2 linked regions of the Nodosilinea sp. FACHB-141 genome follow. Each later gene encodes a partner of the first gene's protein in a complex. Links are inferred from orthologs where the notes say so. Each region holds a gene or a part of one and is shown in the gene's direction. Other genes may lie near its edges.

What was found. The genes of interacting proteins can lie anywhere in the genome.
Region 2: the proteins of nuoH (region 1) and ndhC are in contact, whole or in part, in a cryo-EM structure (PDB 6KHJ), measured with the Thermosynechococcus vestitus proteins. The link is inferred for Nodosilinea sp. FACHB-141 from one-to-one orthologs. Residues at the interface, in WP_126985484.1 of Thermosynechococcus vestitus: Gln8, Lys26, Trp29, Leu30, Pro33, Met34, Met37, Leu38, Leu83, Ile84, Phe85, Lys86, Glu87, Asp88, Val89, Leu90, Pro91, Ala92, Thr100, Ala104, Val107, Ile108, Phe111, Leu112, Tyr114, Ile115, Ile125, Ser126, Leu128, Phe133; in WP_126986108.1 of Thermosynechococcus vestitus: Gly6, Tyr7, Glu8, Tyr9, Phe10, Gly12, Phe13, Leu14, Ile16, Cys17, Ser18, Pro21, Ala24, Leu25, Ala27, Ser28, Leu31, Arg32, Pro33, Ser35, Arg40, Leu41, Thr42, Thr43, Tyr44, Glu45, Ile51, Gly53, Ala54, Trp55.

The regions. Positions count from the first base shown.
Region 1 is NZ_JACJPP010000007.1:647,450-655,095, forward strand. Bases 4,459-7,228 are described here. They hold nuoH (NADH-quinone oxidoreductase subunit NuoH), read left to right. Parts: upstream 4,459-5,169; coding sequence 5,170-6,288; downstream 6,289-7,228. Other genes in these bases: H6F59_RS06390 (citrate synthase), read left to right, coding at 4,459-4,770; ndhI (NAD(P)H-quinone oxidoreductase subunit I), read left to right, coding at 6,399-7,034; H6F59_RS06405 (NADH-quinone oxidoreductase subunit J), read left to right, coding at 7,117-7,228. Outside these bases: H6F59_RS06365 (HhoA/HhoB/HtrA family serine endopeptidase), read left to right, coding at 1-221; H6F59_RS06370 (DUF4870 domain-containing protein), read left to right, coding at 270-614; H6F59_RS06375 (YheT family hydrolase), read right to left, coding at 933-1,979; H6F59_RS06380 (Gfo/Idh/MocA family protein), read left to right, coding at 2,050-3,141; H6F59_RS06385 (heavy-metal-associated domain-containing protein), read right to left, coding at 3,098-3,298; more of H6F59_RS06390, read left to right, coding at 3,589-4,458; more of H6F59_RS06405, read left to right, coding at 7,229-7,646. UniProt on the Escherichia coli protein: NDH-1 shuttles electrons from NADH, via FMN and iron-sulfur (Fe-S) centers, to quinones in the respiratory chain. The immediate electron acceptor for the enzyme in this species is believed to be ubiquinone.
Region 2 is NZ_JACJPP010000022.1:141,070-146,507, reverse strand. What follows is about bases 1-2,969. They hold ndhC (photosynthetic/respiratory NAD(P)H-quinone oxidoreductase subunit C), read left to right. Parts: upstream 1-1,288; coding sequence 1,289-1,651; downstream 1,652-2,969. Other genes in these bases: H6F59_RS22985 (NAD(P)H-quinone oxidoreductase subunit J), read left to right, coding at 2,386-2,937; nuoB (NADH-quinone oxidoreductase subunit NuoB), read left to right, coding at 1,642-2,385; H6F59_RS23000 (rubredoxin), read right to left, coding at 539-844; H6F59_RS23005 (photosynthesis system II assembly factor Ycf48), read right to left, coding at 1-442. Outside these bases: H6F59_RS22980 (polysaccharide biosynthesis tyrosine autokinase), read left to right, coding at 3,583-5,438. UniProt on the Escherichia coli protein: NDH-1 shuttles electrons from NADH, via FMN and iron-sulfur (Fe-S) centers, to quinones in the respiratory chain. The immediate electron acceptor for the enzyme in this species is believed to be ubiquinone.

The DNA.
Region 1 (7,646 bases):
TCATTCGCGTGCTCGAAGGCACCCCTGCCGCCGATGCCGGTCTGCGTCGTGGCGATGTGATTTTGCAGGTCAACGGTGTCCCCATTCGCAGCGCCGATGGGTTGCAAATTCAGGTTGAAAATACCCGGATTGGCGATGCGTTGGAGCTTAAGATTCAGCGGGGCGATCGCCCCCTGACGGTGCAGGTCAAAACCGCTGAGCTTCACGAGCAGGCTAGTTAACACTACCCATTTACCCTTTTACCTATCCCTTGAATTAGGAGACTTTTCATGCATTCCACTGAAGACATCGGTACCCGCAAAATTCTTTCTGCCGTTAGCCACGGCTCAATTTTCTTTAACACTCTAGTCGTGTCTGTTGGCGTTCCTATCGCCATTCTGCTGATTTCTAATGACTCAGTCGTTAAAGAAAACGCTAAGGAAGCCATAAACTTCCACCTAAATATATGGTTTTGGAAGGTAGTCGCAGGAATTTTGGCCTGGGTGCTGATCGGCATTCCGCTGTTGTTGGTTGTGTTTCTTGTGGACTTGATTATGCCTATCTTTGGCATCTTCCACAGCATCACCAACCCCAACACAGCATTCCGATATCCCCTCATTCTGCGCCTGTTTTAGGGGCTGTGATCGATTAACTGCTGCTGGCTCAAGAATCAGCGGTTCCAGTCCCTAAACCTTTTGGGGGTGGGCGTGGCAACGCTAACGTAAAGAGGATTGTAGTGAGAATTGATGATAGGCCTAAGAGGGCGTTTGAGAGGTAATTTGCTGTAGCTTTAGCCACCTACCGATCCCCCTAAATCCTCCTCAGAAAGAGGGATTTAGGGGGATTCCCACTTTTGCTACGACATGGAATTTTTCAAACACCCTCTAACATATTGTTCACAGAGTTCTCCATGGCCTAGGGTGCGGTTCAAAAACACGGTGGACTTAGCTACGTCAATCTAAGGTAGTCTGCCGCTCTACCCAGTCCAGCGCGCGGTTCCACGCCCACCAGGGGTCGCTATCTCCGGCTTGGCGTTGTCCGGCGCTGCCGTTGTAGTAGCCCACGTGGCCACCGTAGTCAGTGAGCATCAAGTCGATCTTGGGGTTGGCCGCACAGACCTTCTTTAGGTCGGGGATGATCTCTGGGCTAAACAGCGGGTCATCGGCAGCGTAGAGAATCAGCGTCGGAGTCGTTAGATCGGCCATGAAGGGCAGCGGGCTGCTGGCGTTGTAGTAGTCTTCGACTGAAGCAAACCCCAGGCGGGGAATCACTAGTTCGTGGTCAAAGCCCCAGATGCTGTTGGCGCGATCGATCGCAGCTAGGTCAAAGTGGTCGGGGTGAGCCTCGTAAAGGCGTTGGGCTAGGCGCTTGAGTTCTTGGGCGATCGATCGCTCTAAAAACTTGCCTAGCGGATCGGCAGTCAAGTAGCGTAGCGATCGGTTGGAGTCGAGGCTGGGGCAGATCACCACTACTCCGGCAATATCTCCCGGTGCTAAACCACTGTCGGATGGCAGCTGCATGGCTGCTTTCGCCCCCCACAGTGCCAGTTGCCCGCTGAGGGAATAGCCCATAAACCAGAAGGGTGGCGCACAGCCAAGCGCCTTTGCTTGGGCCGCCAGAGCCACATAATCCTCCCCTTCATAGATGCCATCGGAGGTGAGGGTGGGCGAAAGGTCTGCGGTTTTGCCGTGGGCGCGCCAGTCAAACACCACCAGGCCATAGCCTTGATGGTGGGCTTTGCGGCCCAAAATCTCGAGCTGCCACTGGTCGTCGAGGCTGCCGGTAATGCCGTAGGTGGCGACAATGGTGCCCTTTGACCGCTCGGGTACCGTCCAGCGACCAAAAATCGGCACATCCCCCTGGCCTGTGAAGATATGGTCTTGGTAGGTGACGGGCGGCAGGTCAATGCTCTGGGGCCAGGTTTGGCTCGACACCAGGGTGGTGTAGAGGGTCATGGCCAAACCATTTTGCAAAAACCAGGGGGGCACAAAGGGAGGCATAGGTTCGTGCTAATACTGCCTTCAGCATTCCAGAGAACCCGTTGCAGCACCATCCCCCTGCTGGAGAAAAATGTACTATGGCGGTGGCGACGCAGCTGAGGAATGGGTGATGGCGACCCCCAGGGTTGAGAGCGATGTAGTGCGAGTCGGCATGGTCGGCACGGGCTTTGTAGCGCGGCTGCGGGCCGATGCGCTACGGGCGAGCGATCGCGCCTCCCTGGTCGCCGTGGCCGGCCACAACACCGCCGATACCCAAGCCTTTGCCGCGCAGTACAACGCCGTCGCCGTAGACAACTGGCAAACCCTAGTCGATCGCTCTGACCTAGATCTGATCGTGGTCTGCCACATCAACCGCGACCACAGTACCGTGGCTGCCGCTGCCCTCGAGGCCAACCACCATGTGGTGGTGGAATATCCCCTGGCGCTGAGTGCCGACGAGGCTCAGCTGCTGCTTACCCTGGCCAAGGCCAAGCAGCGCCTGCTGCATGTCGAACACATCGAGCTGTTGGGGGGCACCCATCTGGCGGCGAAAGCTAGTTTGGAGGCGATCGGTCAGCCCTTCTACGCCCGCTACTGCACCTTAGCCCCTCGCCGCCCTGCTCCTACCACCTGGACCTATTGCCCTGAGCTGTTTGGCTTTCCGTTGGTGGGGGCACTGTCGCGCCTACACCGGCTGATCGACTGCTTTGGGCCAGTGGCGCGGGTCTACTGTCAAAACCACTACAGTGACCTCGCCCCTGGCCCCGAAGGTCTGACCTGCTACGCCACCTGCCTCTGCACCGCCCAGCTCACCTTCACCTCAGGGCTGATCGCAGAGGTGACCTATGGCAAAGGTGAGGCTCTGTGGCAGACGACGCGGCGGCTAGAGGTGATTGGCAGCGACGGCTCGCTTTGCCTAGACGGTGACCAGGGTGCTCTGACCGACGCCCAAGGTACCCGCGCTATAGAGGTCGGCTCTCGCCGAGGGCTGTTTGCGGCTGACACCGCCCAGGTGATCGAGCATTTGCTAACCGGGCAGACACTATACTGCACACCCGAGGCCAGCCTCTACACCTTGCAGGTGGCGTCGGCTGCCCAGCGATCGGCGGCGACGGGGCGGGTGGTCGACGTTGCTGCGCCTAGGCCTGCACCGTATAGCCCGCCTTCTGAATCGCCTCGGTAAGTGCCTCGGCGGTCACGCTGGCGGTAATGTCTACCGCCTTAGACGCGAGGTCGGTTTTGACCTCGGCGCTGGGGTCAACGGCCTGCACGGCTTGGGTAATGGTGCTAACGCAGGCTCCGCAAGCCATATCGGGCACGGTCACAGAAAGGGTGGTCATAGGGATTGGTGTGGGAAATTAAGGACTCAATCACTGTAGGCCATGGATATCGGCACGGGCACGATCGCTTTTGATCTGCTGGAGCGATCGCCGTTCCCTGCCTACATGTGAAAGTCTCTGCTGACCTTCGGCCTCAACTGAATTGGGTCTAACAGGAAGGGCTGTTACACTGCCATTCTCCCCACTCGGTTGACAGCAGCGCTAAGGTTGATCAAATGATTTGGTAGCGTTGATTCTAAGGGGCTAACGCCCTTGGAATCACAGGTCAGCAAATGGGAGCGACAACTATTATGACCGTATGTGAGTACAGGCCCGGTTTAGAGGGTGTACCGGCCACCCAGTCGAGCATTAGCTATGTGGATGGCCAGGCGGGAATTCTGGAGTATCGCGGCATTCCCATTGAAGAGTTAGCCCAGCGGGGCACCTTTCTCGAAACGGCCTACCTGTTGATCTGGGGCGGGCTGCCCTCCAAGCAGGAGCTGGAGGCTTTTGAACACGAAATTTGCTACCACCGCCGCCTCAAGTACCGCGTCCGCGACATGATGAAGTGCTTCCCCGAGAGCGGCCACCCGATGGATGCCCTGCAAGCCTGTGCGGCCGCTTTGGGCTTGTTCTACTCTCGCCGAGCGCTGGATAACCCTGTCTACATTCAACAGGCGGTGGTGCGGCTGCTGGCCAAAATTCCCACCATGGTGGCGGCGTTTCAGCTGATGCGCAAGGGCAATGACCCGGTGCAGCCTAGGGATGACCTCAACTACTCCGCTAACTTTCTCTACATGCTCAACGAGCGCGAGCCCGACCCTCTGGCGGCGCATATCTTTGATGTTTGCCTTACTCTCCACGCCGAGCACACCATCAACGCCTCGACCTTTTCGGCAATGGTGACGGCCTCGACGTTAACCGACCCCTACGCAGTGGTGGCCTCGGCGGTGGGCACCCTGGCAGGGCCGCTCCACGGCGGCGCCAACGAGGAGGTAATCGACATGTTGGAGGAGATCGGTTCGGTCGAAAACGTGCGCCCCTACGTGGAGCGCTGTATTGCCGAAAAGGCTAAAATTATGGGCTTTGGCCACCGGGTCTACAAGGTCAAAGACCCCCGTGCCACCATCTTGCAGGGGCTGGCTGAGCAGCTGTTTGCCAAGTTTGGTCAAGACGAGTACTACGCGATCGCTCTAGAGATGGAGCAGGTCGTTTCTGAAAAGCTCGGCGCCAAAGGTATTTACCCCAACGTTGACTTTTACTCGGGGCTGGTCTACCGCAAGCTGGGCATTCCGACCGATCTGTTTACGCCGATCTTTGCGATCGCTCGGGTGGCTGGCTGGCTGGCCCACTGGAAAGAGCAGCTGGGCGAAAACCGCATCTTTCGCCCTACCCAGATCTACACTGGCCCCCACGACCAGCCCTATGTTGATCTGGCCGACCGTCCCCACATCTGGGATAAGCAGGGTTTTTCGGTGTCTCTACCCTCCTGATAGGCCACTGATGGGTCAGACCCCCCTGGGCACTCTTCTCCCCTGCGCAGATTATTGATCTAGTGACGATTTTCAGGAACTCCTGCCCCTCTGGCGCTTGCGCTGGGGGGCTTTTGTTTGGGTGTGTGAGAGGTTTAAGGTGCAGGGTATAGGGTTTCAGGGGATTGGGAAGCGGGATTTTGAGTGCGGAACTATTTAGGACATCCCCGGAGCTTTATACCGTAAACCTTGAACCCTCCACCCCAGCCCCCACTGCTTACACCATTCCTTCAATACCCTCCCGCCAAAACTTCCTATGAATCCCACCCGTCTGGCTCGGTGGATGGGGGAAGATAACGGTAGAATCTAAAGTGTTTTCTCTCTGCCAGAGTTAACTGTACCGTTGCTAAGGACTGGCCCATGAATCAAGGAATTGACCTACAGGGTAGTTTTGTCACCGCCCTCGTCGACCTGGGACTGCCAGCTGGAGCGGCAAAGGCTCTGTGGTTGCCCTTGCCCATGGTGGTGATTCTGATTGGAGCCACGGTCAGCATTTTTGTGACGGTATGGCTAGAGCGTAAGATTTCTGCCGCCGCTCAGCAGCGGATTGGGCCTGAGTTTGCTGGACCCCTCGGTACTCTTCAGGCCGCTGCCGATGGCATCAAGCTGATCTTCAAAGAGGACATCACCCCCGCCAAGGCTGACCCGATTCTGTTTACGCTGGGGCCTGCGATCGTTGTGATCCCGGTGTTTTTGTCGTACCTGATTGTGCCCTTCGGCCAAAATCTGGTGATTACCGACATCGGCGTTGGCATCTTTCTATGGATTGCCCTCTCCAGCATTGCCCCCATTGGCCTGCTGATGTCGGGCTATTCCTCTAACAACAAGTACTCCCTGCTGGGGGGCTTGCGGGCAGCGGCACAGTCCATCAGCTACGAAATTCCCATGGCGCTGGCGGTGCTGGCCGTGGTGCTGATGTCAAACAGCCTGAGCACTATCGACATTGTCAATCAGCAGTCGGGCTATGGCATTTTGGGTTGGAATATCTGGCGACAGCCCGCCGGGTTCCTGATTTTTTGGATTGCGGCCCTGGCGGAGTGCGAGCGTCTGCCCTTTGACCTACCAGAGGCGGAGGAAGAGCTGGTGGCCGGCTACCAGACTGAATACACCGGCATGAAGTTTGGCCTGTTCTACGTAGGCTCCTACGTCAACCTGGTGCTGTCGGCGCTGATCGTCTCGATTTTGTATCTGGGCGGCTGGGAATCTCCCATCTCGGTGAGCTGGTTAGCCAGTTTGATTGGGGTCAGCGAAACTACCCCCTGGCTCCAGGTCATCACCGCTTCCCTCGGCATTGTGATGACCCTGTTCAAGGCCTACGCCCTGGTCTTCATTGCGGTGCTGCTGCGGTGGACCGTGCCCCGCGTTCGCATTGACCAACTGCTTGACTTTGGCTGGAAGTTTCTGCTGCCGGTAGCGTTGGTCAACCTGTTGCTGACTGCCGCCCTCAAGCTGGCGTTTCCGGTTGCCTTTGGTGGCTAGCTCAAAGCGCTTGCCCTACCCTGTAAATAGGTGGCTTCTGGTAGCTAGCCTCTGCTGAAAGCTCAACTACCCCACTGACAACCTGTACCACTGCGGAGATTTTCCCCATGCTGGGTTTTCTTAAACAAGTCGGCGATTATGCCAAAGAGAGCTTACAGGCGGCCAAATATATCGGTCAGGGGCTTTCTGTAACCTTTGACCACATGAGTCGCCGACCGGTGACGGTGCAGTACCCCTATGAGAAACTGATCCCCTCAGAGCGGTTTCGGGGACGCATTCACTTTGAGTTTGACAAGTGCATTGCCTGTGAGGTGTGTGTGCGGGTGTGCCCCATCAACCTGCCTGTAGTTGATTGGGAGTTTGATAAGGCGACTAAGAAAAAAGACCTGAAGCACTACAGTATTGACTTTGGGGTCTGCATTTTCTGCGGCAACTGCGTGGAGTATTGCCCCACCAACTGTCTGTCGATGACTGAAGAGTATGAGCTGGCTGTCTATGAGCGCCACGAACTGAACTACGACAACGTAGCCCTGGGTCGTTTGCCCTACAAGGTCACCCAAGACCCGATGGTCACTCCCCTGCGGGAGCTGGCCTACTTGCCCAAGGGCGTCATGGGTCCTCATGATCTGCCGGTCAACGCTCGACGGGCGGGCCAGATGCCCCAAGAAATTTTGGAGGCGGCTCAGAAAGAGGCTAAAGCGGCTGAAGGCGAAGCTCAGGCTAGCGAAGCCAAGCCTAAGGAGTAATGCACCCGTTAGGGTTACGTGGTACATTCGCCTAAGCTAAGACCACGGCTGCGATCGCTCAATTTTTACAGGAGTCAAAACTGTGACGCTAGCGGAAGGGGTACAACTCGTTGCCTTTGGCATCCTAGTTGCAATGACGCTGGGGGGTGCCCTGGGGGTCGTGCTGTTAGACAACATTGTCTATTCGGCGTTTTTGCTGGGGGGCGTATTTACCAGCATGTCGGGCCTTTACATCTTGCTCAATGCAGGGTTTGTGGCCGCCGCTCAGGTGCTGGTGTACGTGGGTGCCGTCAGCGTGCTTATTCTGTTTGGGATCATGCTGGTAAATAAGGAACAGCAGTTCACCCCCATGAAGCAAGCCTGGGTGGGCAAGGTTGCCACAGCCGGAGTTTGCGTCGGTCTATTTGCCCTGCTGACTACCTCAACCCTAAACACGCCCTGGGCTATTTCTACCGAGGTGCCCAAGGGTGAGATGGCCACTGTCGCCATTGGCATTCACTTTTTTACCGACTACCTGCTGCCCTTTGAGCTGGCCTCGGTGCTGCTGCTGATTGCGCTGATTGGGGCGATCGTGCTGGCCCGCCGCGAGTTGATTCCTGACATGGCTCCTGG
Region 2 (5,438 bases), on another replicon or contig:
TCTCAGCCGACTTGTTGCCAACAGCCGTAACCAAAAAGGGTGAACCCGGCAATTCTTTGCTCAAAGGCACGCTTTCCCAGGTTTTCCCCCCATCACCGGTGTGCAAGAGGACCGACGGGAGGCCCGCAACCCACCCCTCATTACCGGAAAAATCAATGGAAGTAAACGTATAAGCTTGATCTTCCAAGGCCAATTCACGGACTTGCCAGGTATCACCGCCATCTTGAGTTTCTAGCAAGGTATTCCGGCTACCCACAATCCAGCCGTGATTGGCATTTTGGGTAAATGCAATGTCAGATAGAGTAGACTTCACGGGCACCTGGATGACTTCCCAGGGATGCACGTCTGCGTCCGGCAAAAAATAACCAGAGCAGCTGGTTGCCAGCAGCACCGCCACTAGCATCACTAAGCCTCGCTTTAACCAGTCAAACGCAGCGTGCATAGACAATCAAAACCCGTACTTCCTAAACAACACTCAAGTCAAATCCGCAGAGCCCGCTCTCTACCCCTGAGGCGCCTCCAAAAAGCGCTTACAGCACTACCTCAAACCGTAAAGGCTGATGAAAAACATAAACCCTACGGCCAAAGCGCCAAAGATTAAAATATTTTTCTGGCCAGGAGTCAACCGATTCACGCCCAAGCCGAAGTTCAAATTCTCCTTAAAGCCCGAGGGAGAGTTGACCGGGCCAATGTTGGCAAATCGCTTCTTCGGAGCACTACACACCGGACAGCGCCAGTTCACAGGTAAATCCTCGAAGGCAGTGCCTTGAGGAATTTTAGCCCGACTGTCACCCTTAACTGGCTCATAGGAGTAGCCGCAGGATCGACATTCGTAGCAATCCATTTCCTCAGGAGACAGGACAACCACCTCAGCCGGGCTACTCTCAAGGCCATCAGCCCCCTCAGAATTAGCAGCCAGATCTACAGATTCAGATGAATTAGCCGAAGGATCAGACTCAACACTCATAGGACTAAGGCACCTTAAATTCAATCAAGAGTTACCGGGGCGGTCAGAATTCTCCGTGGTCCGTCCTCTGTGACCAGAAAAAGCTCACCAAACAACGTGCAGGGCAAAGATGCTCGTTGTAAACAATTATGACACAGTTGGGCCACCCAGCTTTTGGGCTAATCCTTGGCTTAAGTTTGCGATCGCACAGCCAAGCTTCCATTGCCAAATCAACTTTGACCCTAGTTTTTCAGCTAAATTGCCTTAGAATACACCTGAAGCGCATGGGCTGCTAAGTCTCAGACCGCACTGTGTGAAATAGCCTTCTAGGGTGGTGAACCTGTGTTCGTCTTATCTGGTTACGAATATTTCCTAGTCTTCTTACTCATATCCTGTCTGGTGCCAGTGGCCGCATTGACAGCCTCCAAGCTGTTGCGCCCTGTTAGCCGAGGTCCTGCCCGCAGAACCACCTACGAGTCGGGCATGGAGCCCATTGGTGGCGCATGGATTCAGTTCAACATTCGCTACTATATGTTTGCGCTGGTCTTCGTTATCTTCGACGTAGAAACTGTCTTCTTGTATCCATGGGCGGTAGCGTTTAACCAGCTAGGCTTGTTAGCATTTGTAGAAGCATTGATTTTTATTGCCATCTTGGTTGTTGGTCTTGTGTACGCTTGGCGTAAAGGAGCCTTGGAATGGTCATGACACCCCCCTCAGCCGCCGATCCGCTTTCTCTGGCCCCAGGGGAAAAGCTTGCCAATCCTTCAGCACCGCCTGCGGTAACCCATGGGCTATCTGAGAACGTCATTTTGACTACGGTCGATGACCTTTACAACTGGTGTCGGCTATCCAGCTTGTTCCCCTTGCTCTATGGCACCGCCTGCTGCTTCATTGAGTTTGCAGCGTTGATTGGCTCTCGCTTCGACTTCGATCGCTTCGGGTTGTTGCCTAGAGCCAGTCCTCGTCAAGCCGACTTAATCATTACCGCTGGCACCATCAACATGAAGATGGCCCCTGCCCTAGTACGGCTCTACGAGCAAATGCCAGATCCCAAGTACGTTATTGCTATGGGAGCTTGTACCATCACTGGCGGCATGTTCAGCAGCGACTCCACTTCGGCAGTGCGTGGAGTCGACAAGCTAATTCCGGTTGATGTTTATATCCCTGGCTGCCCTCCCAGGCCTGAGGCAATCATTGACGCCATCATCAAGCTCAGGAAGAAAGTAGCAACAGAATCTATGCAGGATCGTGCTTACACCCTGCAAACCCATCGTTTTTATGAGCGCAGCCATCAGCTTAAAGCAGTGCCTGCAATCCTAACAGGTCAGTACTTACAGACAGGCACTCATACCGTGCCGCCCAAGGAGCTCATGGAAGCTATGGGGATGCCCATGTCTGAAACTGTAGCAGAGCTGACTCCCGAGAATAAGGAGGTTTAAATGGCTGAAGAAGACTCCCAAGCATCATCTCCGCAGCCAGAGCCTGCCGGTGAATCATCGGCAGCGCCTCTAGTTGAGGCGGGCGCTGTATCCAGTTGGCTAACTGAAAACGGGTTTGACCACAGGTTAATGCCCCGCGATCATTTAGGAATAGAGATAATTACGGTAGAACCGCAATTTCTTATTCCAATCTGTACTGCTCTATATGCCTATGGCTTTAATTATCTCCAGTGCCAAGGAGCCTATGATGATGGTCCAGGCAAGGAGCTGGTGAGCTTTTACCATCTGGTAAAACTGGACGACAACACCGATAACCCCGAAGAAGTCAGAGTTAAGGTATTTTTGCCTCGTAGCAATCCTCGAGTACCTTCGGTGTACTGGATCTGGAAGGCAGCCGATTGGCAAGAGCGAGAAAGCTATGACATGTATGGCATCGTTTACGAGGGCCATCCCAATTTAAAGCGACTACTTATGCCTGAGGACTGGGTGGGCTGGCCGCTTCGCAAAGATTATATTTCTCCCGACTTCTATGAGCTTCAGGATGCCTATTGAGGCTCCAGCATGAGGTTTACGTTTGTGAAGCGGTTACTAAAAGCTGTTACAACAATCCGTGAACCTCTTGTACAGCTTTCAGCTACTCCTGTGTTTAGGTCGAGCAATTTTTTCGGCAAGCGACATTTCCGCAGGATATTAATTAATTGAGTAAGTCGCTGGCTTCCTGTGGGCGTAGTCTTGGGGTTTGAGAAATAGCCTGATGTTCTTTCATCAGGCTATTTTCCGTAGATGGGTCTTATTCACCGAATTTGCTTGTGCCTGCAAAACTGCACTTGGGTGAGCAGACTTACGACATCAAGTTCCTGATAGGCTTTGAGCATCATAGAATCGTCATCATTGTTAAGACAGTGCTAGACAGCTCAACACCCCTCCCCCCGCGACTGCTTCCATAGGATATGCTTGCGTAAAGGGTTTAAGCATCTATTTAAATCAGATAGGCAGTTATACGAGTCTTTGACTCATTATTTAGACCTACTAGCGTTCACCACTAAGGCGACCTAGACATTTTCACTTAATGCGGCCGACTGCAGGTCAAAACCTGTAGTCTAAGCAATCGAGTTGTCTATGTGGAATGGGACAGTAGCTTACCGCATTGCGTAAGTAACCAGATTGTTTTCAGGCGTATCTCACTTCTATTCGTCTATGACTAACAAGACCTACCAAGATTACGTTGAAGAAATTGACCTACAACGCTACTGGCTAGTGCTGAAACGGCGTTGGTTGCCAGCGACTCTTGTGCTAGGCACCTGTATGGCAGGTTCAGTACTCTTTGCCTTGACGCGGGACCCGTCCTATAGCGCAGAAGGCAGCATACTGGTTAGGCCAGACCTTACGCCAACACTGACTGGGGTAGGGACAGATATTAGGGAACTCCCTCTCTCAGTGAACAACCTCCAGAACCAAAGTTCTGTTGTGCTTTCAACTGCAGTTATGGAATCCGTTATTGAGAACCTGGGTCTTACGGATGATGACGGCTTGCCTCTAAAGCCAGCAGATCTAAGCACCAAACTCAAAGTAGAGTCTACAGAACAGGCAGACATCTTACAGATTGCCTATAGTTCCGACGATCCGGATGAAGCTGCTACCGTCGTTAACGCGGTAATGGATGCATATCTAGAACGAGACATTCTCAGCAACCGCCTGAAGGCAGCTACAGCTAGAGAATTCATTGAGCGGCAACTGCCTATTGCGGAAGCTGATCTAGACCGTTCGGCCGCAGCACTGCAGCAGTTCAAGGATGCTAATGGCATTGTTGTTCTTGAAGACGAAGCTGTCGTAGCCGTTACTGCGATCGCTGAGCTAGACACCCAGATTCGCGATGTGTCTTCTACTCTCGCTAGTGCCAACACTCAAGCAAGCAAGCTACAAGAACAATTAGCAATCCCACTAGAGCAAGCCAAACGCATCGAAACCTTAAGCCAGTCTACGGCTGTTCAGCAAGCACTAGCAGATTTACAGCTAGCCCAAGCAGAGTTGGCAAGTCAGCGTAGTCTCTATCGAGAGACTCACCCCACCGTCATCAACTTAGAGCGCCGAGTAGAATCACTGGAAAGCCTGCTTAGGGAACGAGTTGAAGACATCGTAGGCACAACTGAGCTTGCGGGTCTCGGCAATCTACAGATGAGCCCTCTAGATCAACAGCTCACAACAGACTTAGCCACAGCCGTCGTAAACCGTTCTAGTTTGGCTAGTCAACTGCAAAGTCTGGTTGAATCTCGAAATCGTTACGCCGAGAGAATTCAGGCGTTTCCAGCCCTTGAGAAGCGCCAATTGGAATTGACTCAGCGTCTTCAGTCAGCTCAGCTAAACTATGAAAATCTTTTAGCAGCTTTTCAACAAACTCAGCTAGCTGAAAACCAAACCGTCGGCAGCGCCGAAATTTTGGAAAGGGCTGAACCTGCAGAAGACGCTGGTAGCCTACTTATTCCGGCCCTTGTCGTTGGCACCTTTCTAGGTAGTTTGCTTGGCATTGCTTGCGCCTTCTTCCTAGATTTGGTCGACAAATCAGTCAAAACTGCCAAGGATGGCGAGATGTTGCTGGGCTACACTCTACTCGGTTTAGTTCCTAAGTTTCGCACAAAGTCTGAAAGTGAAGGCTCTACAGCCTACCTTGCGGGCAGACTTGACCGAGCTGCCTATATTCCTGCCCTTGATAGAGATCAACCCATGGTCTCGGCAGCTTTTCAAATGCTTCAGGCAAATCTAAAATTCACCAGCTCTGACACCCCTCATCGCGTCATCGCAATTACCAGTTCAGTTTCCGAAGAAGGTAAATCTGAAGTTTCAGCCAATTTAGCTGCTACTTTGGCTCAATCAGGTAAACAGGTATTGTTGATTGATGCTGACCTTCGCTCTCCATCTCAGCACCATATTTGGGATGTTATTAACCGAGCTGGTTTAAGCCAAGTACTCATTAGAGAAGAAACCCAGCAAGACGTTGTCCACCAAATCTCTGAGAACTTAGCTCTCATGACGGCTGGTGCTCTTCCACCTAACCC